DNA from 4 places in the Mesorhizobium sp. M0276 genome. Region 3 is predicted to be linked to each of the others. Evidence: predicted binding sites of a transcription regulator. Region 3 holds the regulator's gene; each other region holds the start of a gene.

Region 1 (4,142 bases), on a different contig from region 3:
ACACGGCGTCCGATTCCGCCGCCGTCGGGCTGATGATCGCGATTGCCGCCTTGCAGCGGCGGGAAAGCCGCGGGGCCCATTTCCGGACGGACTTTCCGCATCATGCGGCCGGCGCCCGCCGCTCCCAAATCACGCTCGACACGGCCGTGGCCGCAGCGCGGGAACTTGCGTCCTCCCCAACGCCGGAAAGCGTCTCATGATGAACCTGTCGCCACTCCCCGCAATCATGCTCGAACCCCTGGTGCGGGCAGCTCTTCTCGAAGATCTCGGCAGGGGCGGCGACCTGACGTCGAACGCCGTTGTACCGAAGGACCATCATACGACAACCGTGCTGACAGCGCGCCAGGCCGGAACTGTCGCCGGGCTCGATCTGGCGACGCTCGCCTTTCGGCTCATCGATCCTGACGTCGAAATGACCGTGCGTCGTGCGGACGGCAGCGAAATTGCGCAAGGAGAAATCATCGCGTCGGTGAGCGGTCCGGCCCGGGCCATACTCACGGCGGAGCGGACGGCACTCAATTTCCTCTGCCATTTGAGCGGCATCGCCACGGCAACGGCATCGGTCGGCGCGGCGGTCCGCGGCCATGGCGCAAAGATCGTCTGCACGCGCAAGACGACGCCCGGTCTACGAGCCGTCGAAAAATATGCCGTGCGCGCCGGTGGCGGCTCCAACCATCGCTTCGGCCTTGACGATGCCATCCTGATCAAAGACAACCACATCGCCATCGCCGGCAGCATTCGCACCGCAATCGAGCGGGCGCGAAGCAGCGTCGGTCATCTCGTCAAGATCGAAGTTGAGGTCGATACGCTGACCCAGTTGGAAGAGGTCCTGGCTCTCGCCCCCGACGCCGTCCTGCTCGACAACATGTCGGTCGACGCGCTTCGCCAGGCGGTGGCCATGGTTGCCGGCCGGGCGATCACCGAAGCGTCGGGCAGGATCACCGAAGCGTCGGCCCCAGCCATCGCGGCGACCGGTGTCGATCTTATCTCCATCGGCTGGTTGACCCACAGCGCGCCGATCCTTGATATCGGTCTCGACTACCGTGAGCTTTGATCGTCGGGTCTGAGTATCGGCAGTCGTCTGGCCTCCAACCCCGCCATTCACTGTCGCCAGTGGAACAGACCCTTCAAGAGTGCTGGATGACAGGAGTTGACCGATCGCGGTCTGTCTATCGCCGACACACGACGCATGTGCGCAAGCATCCACGCAACGACTGGGCCGGTGGGCCCGGCGACCGTACTATGTCGGCCCTTTTTCACGCTGCGACGTCCTATTACCGCATGAGCGATTGGGTGCCCTTCCCACATCGTTCTCATTGGGTATTTTGCCGGCACTCTTGCGACTTACCGCGCGCGTGAGACAGCACATGCTCAAGCCGCGCATCCACCCAAAGGCATCGATGGTTGAAATACGATGATCATAGCGCACCTTCTCGACATGGACGGGGTTCTAGTCCGCGGCGGCCAACCGATTGAAGGCTCGATCGACTATGTCGCTGCGCTGGTCGCCACCGGCAAGCCGTTTCAAATCTTCACTAACAACTCTCGCTTTACGCCGGACGATCATGCCGAGCGTCTCAGAGCGGTTGGCTTCCCCGTAACCCCTGAACATATCTACACGTCGGCACTGGCTACCGCGCGGTTCGTCGAGTTGCAAAAGCCGGGATCATCCGCATACGTCATCGGCGACCACGGCCTAGTCGAGGCCCTGCGGCGCGCCGGCTGCCGGATCACGCAGTTTGCCCCAGATTTCGTGATCCTCGGCGACACCACTTCGTACCACTATGAGCAGATCGCCGTCGGTGCTGAGCTTGTGGCAAAGGGCGCATGGTTTCTCGCCACCAATCCGGATGCCACCGGTCCGACAGAGCGGGGCTTCCATCCGGCCTGCGGCGCGGTCGCAGCCCTGATCGAAAAGGCCACCGGCCGTCAGCCCTATTTCGTAGGCAAGCCGAACCCATTCATGATGCGAAGCGCGCTTGACCGGCTAGGAGTTAGTGCGGTCGATACGATTCTGGTCGGGGACAGGATGGATACGGACGTGGTCGCGGGATTGGAATCGGGCCTGAAGACAGCGCTTGTACTTACTGGTGTGAGCACACGGGCTGACATGGAGCGGTTTCCATTCAGACCGGATCACGTCATCGAGCGCCTCGCCGATCTAGGCCAGGTCGTCATGATGGAATGACACTCCCAAGGGACCGCGCGGGATGACTGCCGCCACCAACGTCGCAAACGAATGCAGCCACGACTACTATAGGAGATAGGCACGCTCAAGACGTCTCGCCGACGCGGAAGGTGCCCTGCTGATTTGGTGCTGAAAAGCGACGTCTTATCGACCACCAAACGGGACGCTTCATAAGTGCAAGCGTTCCACTGTCTTCGCCGTCGGATGACGGAATTAGGGTGGCCCGCCGCCGTCGCCCGCCTGCTCTTTTTCCTGTATATGCTCTCTAGTGCTGCAACCAGGGGCTCTTCTCGAACATCAACGACTATCGCTCGACGTTGACCGCAGTACCGACGGGAAACGATTAAGAGCGCCCGGAAACGGGGCCGAAGAACTGCAAATGCTCTTGCACAAGCTGTCGCAGGAGGACTCTGCGGGGTTGTTGTGAACGATCCGGCTTCGCTCTCAAGCGGCACGGAGCTGGGGGAAACGATGGACGTCGAAAATGCGAAGGCCTTTTCGAATATCGCTTTGCGGCTTCCCTCAATAGCTGTGGGTGCCGTTTATGGCATCCTGTACTGGGTGTCCCCTCCACAATTGACGGACGTCGTCGTTGCCGCCCGGACGGAGGGTTCACTGCTCCAATGGATCGCTTTTCTCGCACCTGTCGTACTCACGGCTTTGCTGCAACTCGCGGCGATCGGTATGCGAGGTCAGACCCACCGCGTGGTCGACGCTTTCATCGTCAACATGCCGATGATCGCGCTGGGCGCTATCATTGGGCGATCCGCTCCGGAAACGATGTGGTTCATGGTGCCGGCCTGCCTTGGTGTTTGGGTTCTGTGCGGCTCATTTGGCCATCCCGATATTTATGGCAAGAGCTAGGGTTGTGCGTTTGTTGGTAACGGTAGTTCCCCTCGGTCTCTTAGCCGCAGCCGTGACCCTGCTCTCCTTCATGCCGGTTGCCTTCCCCGCGACTATCGGACCACTGGCGACTCTGTCAGTCGCCGTCGGCCTGTTGGGAATGTTAGCGTCATTTGCCGCGACATACCCTAAGCTTTCCGCAAGCTATTTGGTCGTCTGCGTGGTCGCGAGTTTCTTGGGCGGTCCACAACGCGCAGTGCCTCTCTTCGATCCGGCGCTCTATGCCCAGCATCCGGCATACGCGACGCTCGATGGTCTCTATCAATGGCTAAATGCAAGAGGGGACCTCGATGCCTATCGCAAGGCGCGTCATCCCTATCCAGTCATCATAAGCTCAGCTGAAGGTGGCGGCATGTATGCGGCTGCGCACGCATATCTCGCCCTGAGCGCAATGCAGGGGGTTTGCCCCAACTTCGCCCAGCATCTGTTCGCGTCGGTCGGCGTTTCGGGCGGTTCAATTGGCCAGCTGCTCTTTTCGGCCTCGTTGGATGCCAACAAAGAGAATACTGTTCTAAAACCCTGCCACAGAAGAACCGTATCTATCCCTACGGCCCCGGTCACTACCGACTTGCTATCACCTGTTTTCGCCAACTTGTTGATCGTCGGAACCGCCGACTTTCTTATCCCAGGACGCCAGGTCTTCACCGACAGTGGTACGGCATTGACTGACGCCGTCCTGACGACCTTGCCAGGCAACGAATTCCTCTCCGCGCCTTTGAGAGCGAGTTGGTCGCCTAAGGAAAACAGGCCCGTCCTCGTGTTCGTGTCGACGAATGTCAACGATGGAAACAGATTCGTATTCAGTGCACTCGACAACCTTGGCGCAGAGACAGCTGAGTCCTTCCCATCGGGCAATATTGTTTCTGCTCGCGATATTGGTACTGCCACTGCAGCCGTGATCAGCGCACGCTTTCCATGGGTGACGGATTCGGCCCGCCTTCAAGTGAGTGACAATTCCTTCCGCGTGCTCGCGGATGGGGGATACTACGAGAATTCAGGCGCCGACACCGCACTGGAGATTGTGCAGCAGATAAGGGGACTGGCTGCGCAA
Region 2 (4,142 bases), on a different contig from region 3:
CGATGTCATGCTGCCGATCCTCAAGGCAGCCGACGTGACCCTGTGCGGCGGCTGGTTCTCCGGCACGCTGGTCGATGGGGGGATGGCCGACAATAAGGATCGCATCCAGCCGATGATCGACCTGTTCAAGGCGGTGAACGCGCCTTGCATCGTCTATGGCGAGGTCGGCCGCTCGATCCAGGGCGACCGCTCCAAGCCGCTGGCCACCAAGCCGAAGCTTTCGGATGACGAGATGAAGGCCTATGCGAAGCGCCTCACCGAATTCGGCGAATGGTGCGCCGAGCAAGGCATGCCGCTGTCCTATCATCACCACATGGCGGCGGTGGTCGAGACCGAGCCGGAGCTCGACGCGTTCATGCGCTATTCGGGCGATGGCATTCCATTGCTGCTCGATGCCGGCCATCTGGCATTCGCCGGCGGCGACGTGCTGCGCGCCATCGACAACCATCACAAGCGCATCAGCCATGTGCATGTGAAGGACGTGCGCATGGGCGTGATCGAGAAACTCGACCGCACGAAACAGTCCTTCCTCGACGCGGTGGCGCTGGGTGCCTTCACGGTACCGGGCGACGGCTCGCTCGATTTCGGCGCCATCGTGCAGCGCTTTGCCGACCATGGCTATGAGGGCTGGTTCGTGGTCGAGGCCGAGCAGGACCCGAAGAAGAACCCGCCGCTCAGGATGGCGCAGGTCGGCTACAAGGAATTGATGCGCGTCATGACCGCCGCCGGCTACACGGTCGAAACGCAAGGCTTTCCAAATGTCTGATCAAGGGAGGCCTGATGCGATGGGTTCCCGGCGAAGCCGATTGCTGTAGATTGGCCCGATGAAAGATTACGAACACCCCTTCTTCCGGCCTTTGTGGCGGCGTGTCGCCGTCGTCGCGGTCTGCGTCATCTGGTCGATCATCGAGTTCGCCACCGGCACGCCGTTCTGGGGCGTCATCGCGCTTGGTTTCGCCGGCTACGCCGTCTGGCAGTTTTTTTACCTCTACAAGCCCGCGGACGAGGGCAAGGCCGAGGCCGAACCGAAGGAGTGACAGGGATGTCGAAGCTGCTGGTGAAGGCCGACAAGGGCCATGGCCGCGTCGCCCATGTGACGCCGGAGAACGCAAGCTGGAGCTATGTCGGTTTCGACCTGCATCGGCTGCGGCCCGGCGAGAGCGCTTCCGGAAAAACCGATGATCGCGAAGTCTGCCTGGTGTTCGTCACCGGCAAGGGCAACGCGAGAGGCGGCGGCAAGGATCTCGGCCTGCTTGGCGAGCGCATGTCGCCCTTCGAGGGCAAGCCGTGGTCGGTCTACGTTCCGCAAGGCTCCGACTGGTCGGTGACGGCGGATACCGAGCTGGAACTCGCGGTCTGCTCGGCGCCGGGCCTTGGCGGCGGTCTGCCGGTGCGGGTGATCGCACCGGACGATCTCGGCCAGGAGGTGCGCGGCAAGGGCACCAACACGCGCTACGTCACCAACATATTGCCGGAGGGCAAGCCGGCCGATTCGCTGCTGGTGGTCGAGGTCATCACGCCCGGCGGCCATACGTCGAGCTATCCGCCGCACAAGCATGACCAGGACAATCTGCCTGAGGAATCCTATCTCGAGGAAACCTATTATCACCGGCTCAACCCGCCGCAGGGCTTTGCCTTCCAGCGCGTCTACACCGACGCCGACAAGAACGGCCATCGCGCGCTCGATGAAGCGATGGCGATCGAGGATGGCGATGTCGTCCTGGTGCCCAAGGGCTATCATCCCTGCGCCGCCTGCCACGGCTACGACCTCTACTATCTCAACGTGATGGCCGGGCCTAAGCGGACGTGGAAATTCCACAATGCTCCTGAGCACGAATGGCTGATGAAGGCCTGATCGATCGTCTCTTCCGGGTAAAGCTGTTGGTCCAACCCGAAAAAAATGCCGGCTAAGGACCGGAAGGCTCGATTTGCCTTCGAAAACCCTTCAAAGCTTCGTCAATCCGTCATGGAAATCACCTATGGCAACGGGACTGACGAGGACTTCCTAATGCGCTACGCCCTCTATTTCACCCCCCGGCAGGACGAGCCACTGGCGCGGATCGCCGCCAACTGGCTTGGCCGTGACCCATTTGGCGGCGCGACAAGGCCGGCCGAGGCGGTGGCCGACCTGTCGGCGGCGGAGGTTGCTTTCCACACAGCTTCGGCGCGCCGCTATGGTTTTCACGCCACGCTGAAAGCCCCTTTCCGCCTGGCCGCCAGCGAAACCGAAGCCTCGCTGCGCGCCGCACTCGACCATTTTGCCGAGGCGACGCCGGCGGTGAGCATCCCGCGTCTCATCGTCAGCCAGATCGATGGCTTCTTCGCACTGGTGCCGGACGGCCCGCTGCCTGCGCTCAACCGCTTCGCCGATGATGTGGTGCTCGGCTTCGACCGGTTTCGTGCGCCGTTGACCGAGGCAGAAATCGAGCGGCGCAGCCCGGATTCGCTGAAGCCGGCCGAGTTCCGCAATCTCTGCCAATGGGGCTACCCCTATGTCTTCGAGACCTTTCGCTTCCACATGACGCTGTCCGGCCGAGCGGGGCCACAGGAAAGCCCTCGTTTGCGCGCAGCAATCGACAGTCTGTTTGCGCAGGTGCTGCAACAGCCGCTGCTGGTGGATGCGCTGACGTTGTTCGTCGAAACCGAACCGGGCGCACCTTTCATGGTGCTTTCGCATCATGCGCTCGGGCGCCGCCCGGCCAGAAAAACTGCCTGACACCCAGCCGGAATAACCCCAGCCGGAATAACCAAGGACTGCCTGAAATGACCGCCGAGACTGTTCTCCACAACGCCCGCATCGTGCTTGCCGACGAGATCGTCGAGGGTTCGCTGGTGCTGCGCGACGGCCTTATCGCCGGCATCGACGTCGGCACCAGCCAAACCAGTGGGAGCATGGCCGGCGAGGATATGGGCGGCGACTACATCATTCCCGGGCTGGTCGAGCTTCACACCGACCATCTCGAAGGCCACTACGCGCCGCGGCCCAAGGTGCGCTGGAATCCGATCGCCGCCGTGCTCGCCCATGACGCGCAAGTGGCGACCGCCGGCATCACCACCGTGCTCGACGCCTTGCGCGTCGGCATGGACGAGGACGCCGACCTGACATCCGCCGATATCCGCAAGCTGGCCGATGCGATCGAGGACAGTGTGCAGCAGGACCGTCTGCGGGCCGACCATTTCATCCATCTGCGCTGCGAGGTTTCGGCGCCGGACTGCCTCAAGGCGTTTGCCAATTTCGACGGCGACGAACGGGTGAAGCTGGCATCGCTGATGGACCATGCGCCTGGCCAGCGCCAGTTCGTCAATCTCGAGACCTATGCCTATTATTACCAGCGCAAGCTCAAGCTGACCGATCGCGACTTCAAACTGTTCTGCGAAAAACGCATGGCGGAATCGGCGCGCAATTCGGTACCGAACCGGGCAGTGATCGCCGCCGCCTGCCACGAGCGCGGCATCGTTTTGGCAAGCCACGACGACGCCACGCTTGGCCATGTCGGCGAGGCGATCGAACAGGGCGTGCGCGTCGCCGAATTCCCCACCACGGAGGAAGCCGCCAGGGCCTCGAAAGAGGCCGGACTCGGCGTGCTGATGGGCGCGCCCAACGTCATGCGCGGCGCCTCGCATTCGGGCAATGTCTCGGCCCGCACGCTGGCCAGCGACGGCCTGCTCGACATCCTGTCGTCCGACTATATCCCCTTCAGCCTTATCCAGTCGGCGTTCTTCCTCGGCGACGTCGTCGACGGCATTTCATTGCCGCAGGCGGTCGCCATGGTCTCGAAAAACCCGGCCGAAGCGATTGGCCTGACCGACCGCGGCGTCATCGAGCAGGGCCGCCGCGCCGACCTCGTGCGCGTGCGCGTCGACGACCATGTCCCGGTGGTACGCACCGTCTGGCGCCAGGGACGCCGGGTCGCATGATGGTCTCGGCGTCAATCGAGCGTGAATTGTCGGCGGAGACGTTTCCGATCCGCGATGGCGTCTTCGTCGCCGTCGTCGGCCCTAGCGGCGCCGGCAAGGACACGGTGATCGGCTTTGCCCGCGCCTGCTTCAGTGAAGAGACCCGGCTGGAGTTCGTCCGCCGGGTCATCACCAGGCCGAGCGATGCCGCCAGCGAGGATCACGACACGCTGGCCGAGGCCGCT
Region 3 (4,142 bases):
CCGGCGGCCACGATCCGTCTTCCGGAAGCAGCCAGAAGGCCGGCCAGGCTCCGGCCGTTTCGGGCAGGTCCGCCCGCATTTCGAAATAGCCGTAGGTTTGCGCGAAGGTGTCGTGGGTCGTCAGTATCCCCGATGTGTATTCGTAGTTGTTGATCAGAGGCTTGATGTCCTCCGGCGCCTGCGCGGCGGTGATGGTGAGGACGCCGTTTTCAACGCTGAACGGGTGGACGGAACTCGTCGGCCCGTAATTGGCGTCGATATACCATTGCAACTCGCCATTGCTGCTCAATGTGCTGCCGTTCGGCGCGCCCCACGAGAAATTGGAATTCCACGTGCCGTCCTGCCCGTCCCGAAGGCTCAGCGTGTTGAATTCGTCGGAGAAGGACAGCGTCATTCCGGACTTGTCTATCGGCAGTTCGAACTGGGTGGGCTGCAACTTGTCGATGGTCGTATTCTTGAACACCAGGATCTCGTCAGATCCGAGGTTCAGCATCACGTTCGATTCCACCTGAACCATCTGCGAACGGACGGCGTCGAACGAAGTGAAGTCATAGCCGTTAAGGCGCACCACATCGGTCGCACCGAAATCGAAGATAAGATCGCTCCCATTTCCTTTGGAGATGGCGAAAGTGTCGGCGCCGTCACCGCCGATCAGGACATCATTTCCCTTGCCGCCATCCAGCGTCTGATGACCCGACCCGCCCTTGATGATGTTGTCCAACGCATTTCCGAACGCATATCGATTGGCGCCGGTAACGACCAGGTTCTCGAAATTGTCGGGGAGCTTGTAGCTCATCCAGGTGTCGATCGTATCGATCCCGGCCCCGGGATCTTCGACCGCCTTATTGTTGGTGGAATAGAGGTGATAGTAGTCATCGCCGGCGCCACCGTACATCGTGACATAGACGCCGGTGTCTCCCCAGAAGGAGTCGTTGCCTGAAGTGCCATGCAGTTCGGCCCCGGCTCCGGTTGCCGAGAACCAATGACTGGACGCGCCGGTGTAGGGAAGAGGAATACCTTTGGCGTTTAAGACCGTGCTCATCAGAAATCCTTCCTCTTAGTGTCCGACCTGGTCAAATCATTCGGCGCAGCGTCCGGCGACCGCTTTCAAAGCAACGTTGCAACGAACGAGATCGTTCCCGCGGAATCATCATCAGATCCAAGATCGTATTGACTATTCGGAGCACATACAATCAATAAAGAAGAGGGAAACTCGCTCTTAGTCGGATGCAATTTTTAATAAAATTGCGAATTTATGCGAAACCACATCCTCTAGCGGGCACATAGCCATATTAGTTCAAATTGTTTCTTGAGGCGCGCGACTTTGATCGGAGGTCTGCGGGCAAGATAGCAATGTGACCAACTAAAGTGTCACGGGCCGTGCTTCCTGCGGCCAGCCTGGCAGAAAAGCGAATTGGGAGATCGGAAGGCAATCGCCAGCCAGTCAAGGTACGCGCGAGCCCGCGACCGCGAAGGGCAGTTTAGACTTCGATGCCGCCTGCTTGAATGTCTGCCATCGCGTGGCCATTGGCGACGACCTGCTGATTGAATTTGAACCTTGGTTCCGATCTATCGGCTAGTCTTCCCTGATCGCGTAGCCTGCGCCCCGAATGGTGCGGATGACGTCGGGCATGCGGCCGTTGTTGACGGCTTTGCGCAGCCGCCCGACATGCACGTCTACCGTGCGTTCGTCGATGTAGATCGTTTCGCCCCAGACGTTGTCGAGCAGCTGGCTGCGCGAGAACACGCGGCCGGGATGGCGCATCATGAATTCGAGCAGGCGGAATTCGGTCGGCCCGAGCCGGATCTCGCTCTTCTTGCGATAGACCCGGTGCGATTCTCGATCGAGCACGATGTCGCCGACCTTCAGCACGCTGGACAGCAGTTCCGGCTTGGCACGGCGCAGCAGCGCCTTGACCCTGGCCATGAACTCCGGTGTCGAAAACGGCTTTACCAGATAATCGTCGGCGCCGGTCGAGAGGCCCCGCACGCGATCGCTCTCCTCGCCGCGCGCGGTCAGCATGATGATCGGCAGCCGCTCGGTCTCGGGACGCATTCGCAGGCGCCGGCAGAGTTCGATGCCGGAGACCGCCGGTACCATCCAGTCGAGCACCAGAAGGTCAGGCACGTTCTCCTGCAGCCGGATCTCGGCCTCGTCGCCGCGCGTCACGACCTCGACCTGATAGCCCTCGGACTCCAGATTGTAACGGAGCAGCACGCCTAGCGGCTCCTCGTCCTCCACCACCATGATGCGTGGCGCGATCATCGGCTGGTTACCCCTGTCGTCATGCCGCGGGCGCGGACATTGTCGTCTCGTCCTGTTTCGGACGATTGGCCGGCAGCTGCGTGCCGGTCAAAACATAATAGGCATTTTCCGCGATGTTGGTGACATGGTCGCCGATGCGCTCGAGGTTCTTGGCGCAGAACAAAAGATGCGTGCACGCGGTGATGTTGCGCGGGTCTTCCATCATATAGGTGAGAAGCTCGCGGAACACGGAGGTGTATTTGACGTCGATGCGTTCGTCGTCGGCACGCAGTTTCGCCAGCGCGGCGGCGTCACGCGCCGCATATTCCTCGATGACGCCCTGCACCTGGATCAGCACCAGTTGTGCCATTCCATCGATCGAGTGCGAAAGGTCGCGCGGCGTGACGCTGAGGCCGACAGTGCCGACACGCTTGGCGATGTTCTTGGCAAGGTCGCCGATGCGTTCGAGATCGCCGGCCATGCGGATAGAACCGACGACATGGCGCAGATCATCGGCCATCGGCTGCCGCTTGGCGATCAGCGTGATTGCGCGGTCGTCGAGCTCGCGCTGGCGCGCGTCCATGATCGCATCATCGGAGACGACGCGCTGTGCCAAGGCGTTGTCGGAATTCAAGAGCGCCTTGGTCGCACCGCCGACCATCGAGCTGGCGAGATCGCCCATGTCGCTGATGAGCTTGCTGATCTGACCGAGATCCTCGTCGAAAGAAGCGACTGTGTGTTCGCTCATGATCCTGTTCCTCGTATGCCTGAGCTCAGCCGAAGCGGCCGGTGATGTAGTCCTGCGTGCGCTTCTCGCGGGGCGACGTGAAGATCTTCTCGGTGCGGTCGAACTCGACCAGCTCGCCCAGATACATGAAGGCCGTCTGCTTCGATACGCGCGCCGCCTGCTGCATGTTGTGGGTGACGATGACGATCGTGTAGTCGGCTTGCAACTCGTCGATCAGTTCCTCGATCTTGGCGGTCGACAGCGGGTCGAGCGCCGAGGCGGGCTCGTCGAGCAGGATGACTTCCGGCTTCACCGCCACGGTGCGGGCGATGCAGAGCCGCTGCTGCTGGCCGCCGGAGAGGCTGAGGCCGCTGGCGTCGAGCTTGTCCTTGACCTCGGTCCAGAGTGCCGCGCGCTTCAGCGCCTGCTCGACGCGGCCGTCCATCTCCGACTTGCTCAGCTTCTCGTAGAGCCTGATGCCGAACGCGATGTTTTCATAGATCGACATCGGAAATGGCGTCGGCTTCTGGAACACCATGCCGATCTTGGTGCGCAGCAGGTTGAGGTCCTGCGAGCGGTCGAGAACGTTCTGGCCGTCGAGCAGCACCTGACCTTCGGCCGTCTGCTTGGGATAGAGCTCGTAGATGCGGTTGAAGACGCGCAGCAGCGTCGACTTCCCGCAGCCCGAAGGCCCGATGAAGGCGGTGACGCTGCGCTCCGGCAAGGACAGCGTAATGTCCTTCAGCGCCTTCGACTGGCCGTAGTAGAAGTTGAGGTTCTTGACCTCGATCTTGGCCTTGGCGGTGGCCTCGGCGGCGATCGTCATGTCTGGAGACAACATCTGGCTCATTTGTCCTCTCTGCGTCCGGTCAGGCTGCGCGCAACGATGCTGAGCGCAAGAACCGTCAATGTGATGATGAGTGCGCCGGTCCAGGCCAGTTGCTGCCATTCCTCGTAGGGGCTGAGAGCGAACTGGAAGATGGTGACAGGCAGGCTGGCCATCGGCGCGTTGAGATTGCTCGACCAGAACTGGTTGTTGAGCGCCGTGAAGAGCAGTGGTGCCGTCTCGCCGGAGATACGGGCGATCGACAGCAATATGCCGGTGACAATGCCCGATAGCGCGGCGCGGTAGGCGACCGACTTGATGACCACCCAGCGCGGTGCGCCGAT
Region 4 (4,142 bases), on a different contig from region 3:
ATATTTCGATGATGTGGCCGAAGGCGTTGTCGGCGCGCGGATTGGCGGCATTGATCTGGTCGGCCTTGCGCTTCGAATTGTTGGTCAGCATGACATAGACCTTGCCGTTGACGGCATTGGGCTGGATGTCCTCGGGGCGGTCCATCTTGGTGGCGCCGAGCAGGTCTGCGGCGCGGCGCGTTTCGATCAGCACATCGGCCTGGCTGGCGAAGCCGTTCTCAGTCGTCAGCGGCGCCTTCCCGAAGACGATCGGCAGCCATTCTATCGAACCGTCTTCGGCGAACTTGGCGACATGCAGCGTACCGTCGTCGAGCAGATCCTTGTTGGCGGCATGGTCGTTGGGATTGAACGCCGCCTTGGTGACGAATTTGTACACATAGTCGAAGCGTTCGTCGTCGCCGAGATAGAAGACAACGCGACCGTCCTTGGCGACGATTGATTCGGCGCCCTCGTGCTTGAAGCGGCCCATGGCGGTGCGCTTCCTCGGCGTCGAGGTCGGATCGTTGACGTCGACCTCTACGATCCAGCCGAAGCGGTTGGCCTCGTTGGGCTCCTTGGCGAGGTCGAAACGATCGTAATGGGCGGCCCATTCATAGGCGCCTTCGGGAATGCCAAGGCGCTTGTAATTGGCGGCCTCCTTGTGGCCCTCCGGCAGGTCGCCGGAGAAATAGCCGTGGATGTTCTCCTCGGCCATCACATAGGTGCCCCAAGGGGTAACGCCGCCGGCGCAGTTGTTGAATGTGCCGAAAACCTTGGTGCCGGACGGGTCTGCATTGGTCTTGACGCGATCGTGGCCGGCGACCGGACCAGACAGCGCCATTTCGGTGCTGGAGGTGATGCGACGGTTGAGCTTGCCGTCGCGCACTACCTGCCATTTGCCCGAGACCTTGCGTATCTCGACGATGGTGCCGCCGTGGGCAGCCATCTCGACATCGACCTGCTCCTTCGAGAGCGGTGCGACTTCGGCTGATTTCTTACCGTCCTTGTCGACGATCTTGACGACGCCCGGAAACATCAGATGCGGGTTGGTGTATTCGTGGTTGACGACCAGCAGGCCGTGTTCGGCCGAACCGTCGATCGGGAGATAGCCGACATAGTCGTTGTTGTAGCCGAACTGTTTCGCCTGAGCCTGCGCCGACTGTTTCGTCGGGTCGAACTCCGGCGAATCGGCAAACAGCGGATCGCCCCAGCGCAACAACACATCGGCATCGTAGCCCGGCGCGACATGGTGTTTGTCGTCGATGCCGGCCTCCAACTCGTCGAACGCAAAGGCGGAGCCTTCTGCGGCCCGGGCCTCGTCGGCACTGACCAGCGCCAGCGGACTAACGGTTGCGGCGATGGCCGAGACGGCCAGTGAACCTTTGAGGAAGCCACGGCGCGAGAACCGCGCGGCGATGATCTCGCCCATGGTGCGGTTGTCCGTAGGGTTGGTTGCGGGGCCGTCGTTTTCCTCGAGCAGGCTGGTGCGGAATCGGGCGTCGGGGGAGCGTTTTTCGGTCATTTGGGACTTGCCTCTGGCTTTGGGCGATGGCTGAGCGTGTTGCCTGTTTAACCCCTTATAGCCGGTCGATCACATTTTCGTGACATCTCCAGTCGCTTTCAACCGGATTTCACGACCCGCCAGCCGACCCTTTTCGCAACCGAGCGACGCGAGGGACCAAAGTCCTGGTCAGGCCGAGCAAAGGTCCCTGTCGGTGCGGCATTGGTCGTGGGCCCCCTATGCCAAGGCCACTATGCCGGCAATAGTCGGCCGCTTGCCAAAGCCGGCATCGGCCTGATGTATAGGAGGGTCCGTGATGCGCGGATCGACCCCCACCCGTTTTCGTTGGCTGGCTCTGAGAGCGACATCGGCATTGGCGCTGGCTGTCGCCCCCTATCAACTCGCCTTCAACGGCTCCGCGTCCGGCCTCATTGCCGCAGCCGCACACGCCAAGGATAGCGGACATGATGGTGGCGCTGGTGGAAGCGGCGGAAGCGGCAGCGGAAACAGCGGAAATTCCGGGTCTGGTGGCGGCGACGACGGCGCCAGCAACGATCATGGCACCACCGACAATTCCGGAACCGGAAAAAGCCAAAACGATGGCGGAGCCGGCCATCACGTCAACGCGGCCACTGGCGACAAGGTTGACGTGGATCGCAACAAGATCGAAGTACAGCATCCCGATGGCACCACCGAAGAGATCGCGAACGGCCGTTTCGAGATGAAGGATGCGCTCGGCCGAACGATCGTCGAACGTGCAGCGACGGCGCGCGATTACAGTCGTCTTCAGGCTTTGTGAGGCAGGCCACCCAGGCAAGGGCCTGCTTCGCAGTCACCTCCGCCGCCCCCGGCGGAGGTGACTTGATGTTCGGCGTCTGCCGTCGTCAGGCATCACGGAAACCCAGTATCCCGCTCGACGATGGCGATCGCGGCGCCGTTCATACAAAACTAATATAGCATGCGATTAGGACTTTAGTCCAATCTTGCGCTTGCAAAGGTCCTGGGTGACAACGGCAACGGTCGGAGGTCGCTTCCGGGCACCGCGTCTTTCGGCGATGTTGGTTGCAACTGCAACGTTGAAGGTGGGCGCGCCGGGCTCAATCGACGGAGATCAGGATGCACAGATCGCTCACAACGCCTTGTTGCCGGCTTGCACTTAGATCCGCGGCTGCGCTGGCGTTGACCATCGCTCCCTATCAAATTGCCTTCCACGGCTCCGTTCCCGCGATTTACGCCGCCAGCGCACAGGCCGGCAAGGGCGGTGGCGGCAACGGCGGCGGTGGTGGAAACGGCGGTGGCGGAAATGGCGGTGGCGGCAATAGCGGTAGCAGTGGCGGCAACAGCAGCAGCAGCAGCGGGAATGGCAACAGTGGCAATGCCGGCAAGTCGGGTGCCAACAAGGGTAAGAACGGCAACAGCGCGAGCCATGTCAATGCAACGACCGGCGACGAGGTCGACGTGACAGGCAACAAGATCACGATCCGGCATCCCGACGGCATAACGGAAAAGCTCGAGAACGGTCGTTTCAGGATGGAGGATGCGCTCGGTCGCACGATCATCGACCGCCGGGCCACACCAGCCGACGTCGGCCGTCTCAAGGCCTTGTGAAGCCGACCAACAGGCAACGGCCGGCCTCACACGTCACCTCCGTCGCCCCCGGCGGAGGTGACCTCGTTTGGGGGTTTAAGACTGGTTGCGGTCGCGCAGCTCACGCATCATCAAAGCCGCTTCGGTGCGGTTGCGCACATTGAGTTTCGACAGCACCCCGGTCATGTGATGCTTGACGGTCTTCTCCTGCAGCTCCAGCCGCAACGCGACTTCCTTGTTGCTTAGCCCCTCCGCCACCAGCCGCAGAATTTCCGTCTGCCGTTCCGTGAGTTGCCGCAGCCGGTCCGCATTGCCGTTGGTCGGATGCTGGGACTGGAGATCCGAAAGCAGGCGAGCCGAGAGCGTCGGCGAAAGATAGCTTTCGCCGGCCGCCACGCTGCGCAGGATATCGGCAAGCGCGCGCGATCCGATGCCTTTGAGCACATAGCCGCACACCCCTGCATTCAGGGCCATGGTCACATCGGCATTGGCCTCCGAAACGGTCAGCATGACTATCTTCTGGGCGGGATGGCCGGCGAGGATCCCCGCAACCGCGGCCAGGCCGCCGCCCGGCATCGAAATATCGAGCAGCAATATGTCCGGCCGAACGGTCGAGACGATGCGTTCGGCATCCTGCGCCGTGGCACCCTCGCCAACCATATCGAAGCCTCCGATCTCCGATAGGCTGCGCGTCACACCTTCGCGGAAGAGGGGATGATCGTCGACAATGGCGATGCGAATGACACCAGTCATGCTTGCTCCTCGACCGATAGACGGATTACCAGACGCGTGCCTTGCGGCCCGGTCAAGGTTTCAAACTGGCCGCCAATGCTTTCGACCCGCTCTCTGAGGCCGGCGAGCCCGAGGCCCTCGTCCCGTGCCGGATCGAAGCCTGGCCCGGCATCCGATACTTCAACGTAAAGCCTGCCACCCTTCATTCCGGCACTCACCGCCTGATCCTTGCCTCGCGCGTGGCGATAGGCGTTGTTCAGCCCTTCCTGCACGAACCGATAGATACTGATCTTCTCCGACGCGCCGGGCTCTGGCAACTGTCCGGCCAGCGTGAGGGTCACGG

What was found. The regulator PhoB, encoded in region 3, activates phosphate uptake and scavenging genes when phosphate is short. The targets are predictions, from matches to a motif close to TGTCATNNANCTGTCAT.
Region 1: a site for PhoB is predicted at 1,130-1,146, ahead of NKJ01_RS31175 (HAD-IIA family hydrolase). Genes of this name have one in related genera too.
Region 2: a site for PhoB is predicted at 1,952-1,968, ahead of NKJ01_RS16325 (DUF1045 domain-containing protein). Genes of this name have one in related genera too.
Region 4: a site for PhoB is predicted at 1,570-1,586, ahead of NKJ01_RS19940 (PhoX family protein). Genes of this name have one in related genera too.

The regions. Positions count from the first base shown of each region.
Region 1 is NZ_JAMYSC010000065.1:8,421-12,562, reverse strand. It holds gene NKJ01_RS31185 (L-aspartate oxidase) at 1-200, shown strand, start outside; gene nadC (carboxylating nicotinate-nucleotide diphosphorylase) at 200-1,054, shown strand; gene NKJ01_RS31175 (HAD-IIA family hydrolase) at 1,415-2,188, shown strand; gene NKJ01_RS31170 (hypothetical protein) at 2,660-3,052, shown strand; gene NKJ01_RS31165 (hypothetical protein) at 3,105-4,142, shown strand, end outside.
Region 2 is NZ_JAMYSC010000018.1:71,569-75,710, forward strand. It holds gene iolE (myo-inosose-2 dehydratase) at 1-766, shown strand, start outside; gene NKJ01_RS16315 (hypothetical protein) at 825-1,037, shown strand; gene iolB (5-deoxy-glucuronate isomerase) at 1,043-1,855, shown strand; gene NKJ01_RS16325 (DUF1045 domain-containing protein) at 2,009-2,716, shown strand; gene NKJ01_RS16330 (alpha-D-ribose 1-methylphosphonate 5-triphosphate diphosphatase) at 2,764-3,918, shown strand; gene phnN (phosphonate metabolism protein/1,5-bisphosphokinase (PRPP-forming) PhnN) at 3,915-4,142, shown strand, end outside.
Region 3 is NZ_JAMYSC010000009.1:46,098-50,239, forward strand. It holds gene eglC (endo-1,3-1,4-beta-glycanase EglC) at 1-1,042, opposite strand, end outside; gene phoB (phosphate regulon transcriptional regulator PhoB) at 1,577-2,266, opposite strand; gene phoU (phosphate signaling complex protein PhoU) at 2,286-2,993, opposite strand; gene pstB (phosphate ABC transporter ATP-binding protein PstB) at 3,019-3,822, opposite strand; gene pstA (phosphate ABC transporter permease PstA) at 3,819-4,142, opposite strand, start outside.
Region 4 is NZ_JAMYSC010000024.1:87,238-91,379, reverse strand. It holds gene NKJ01_RS19940 (PhoX family protein) at 1-1,501, opposite strand, end outside; gene NKJ01_RS19935 (hypothetical protein) at 1,797-2,279, shown strand; gene NKJ01_RS19930 (hypothetical protein) at 2,597-3,088, shown strand; gene NKJ01_RS19925 (LuxR C-terminal-related transcriptional regulator) at 3,164-3,820, opposite strand; gene NKJ01_RS19920 (sensor histidine kinase) at 3,817-4,142, opposite strand, start outside.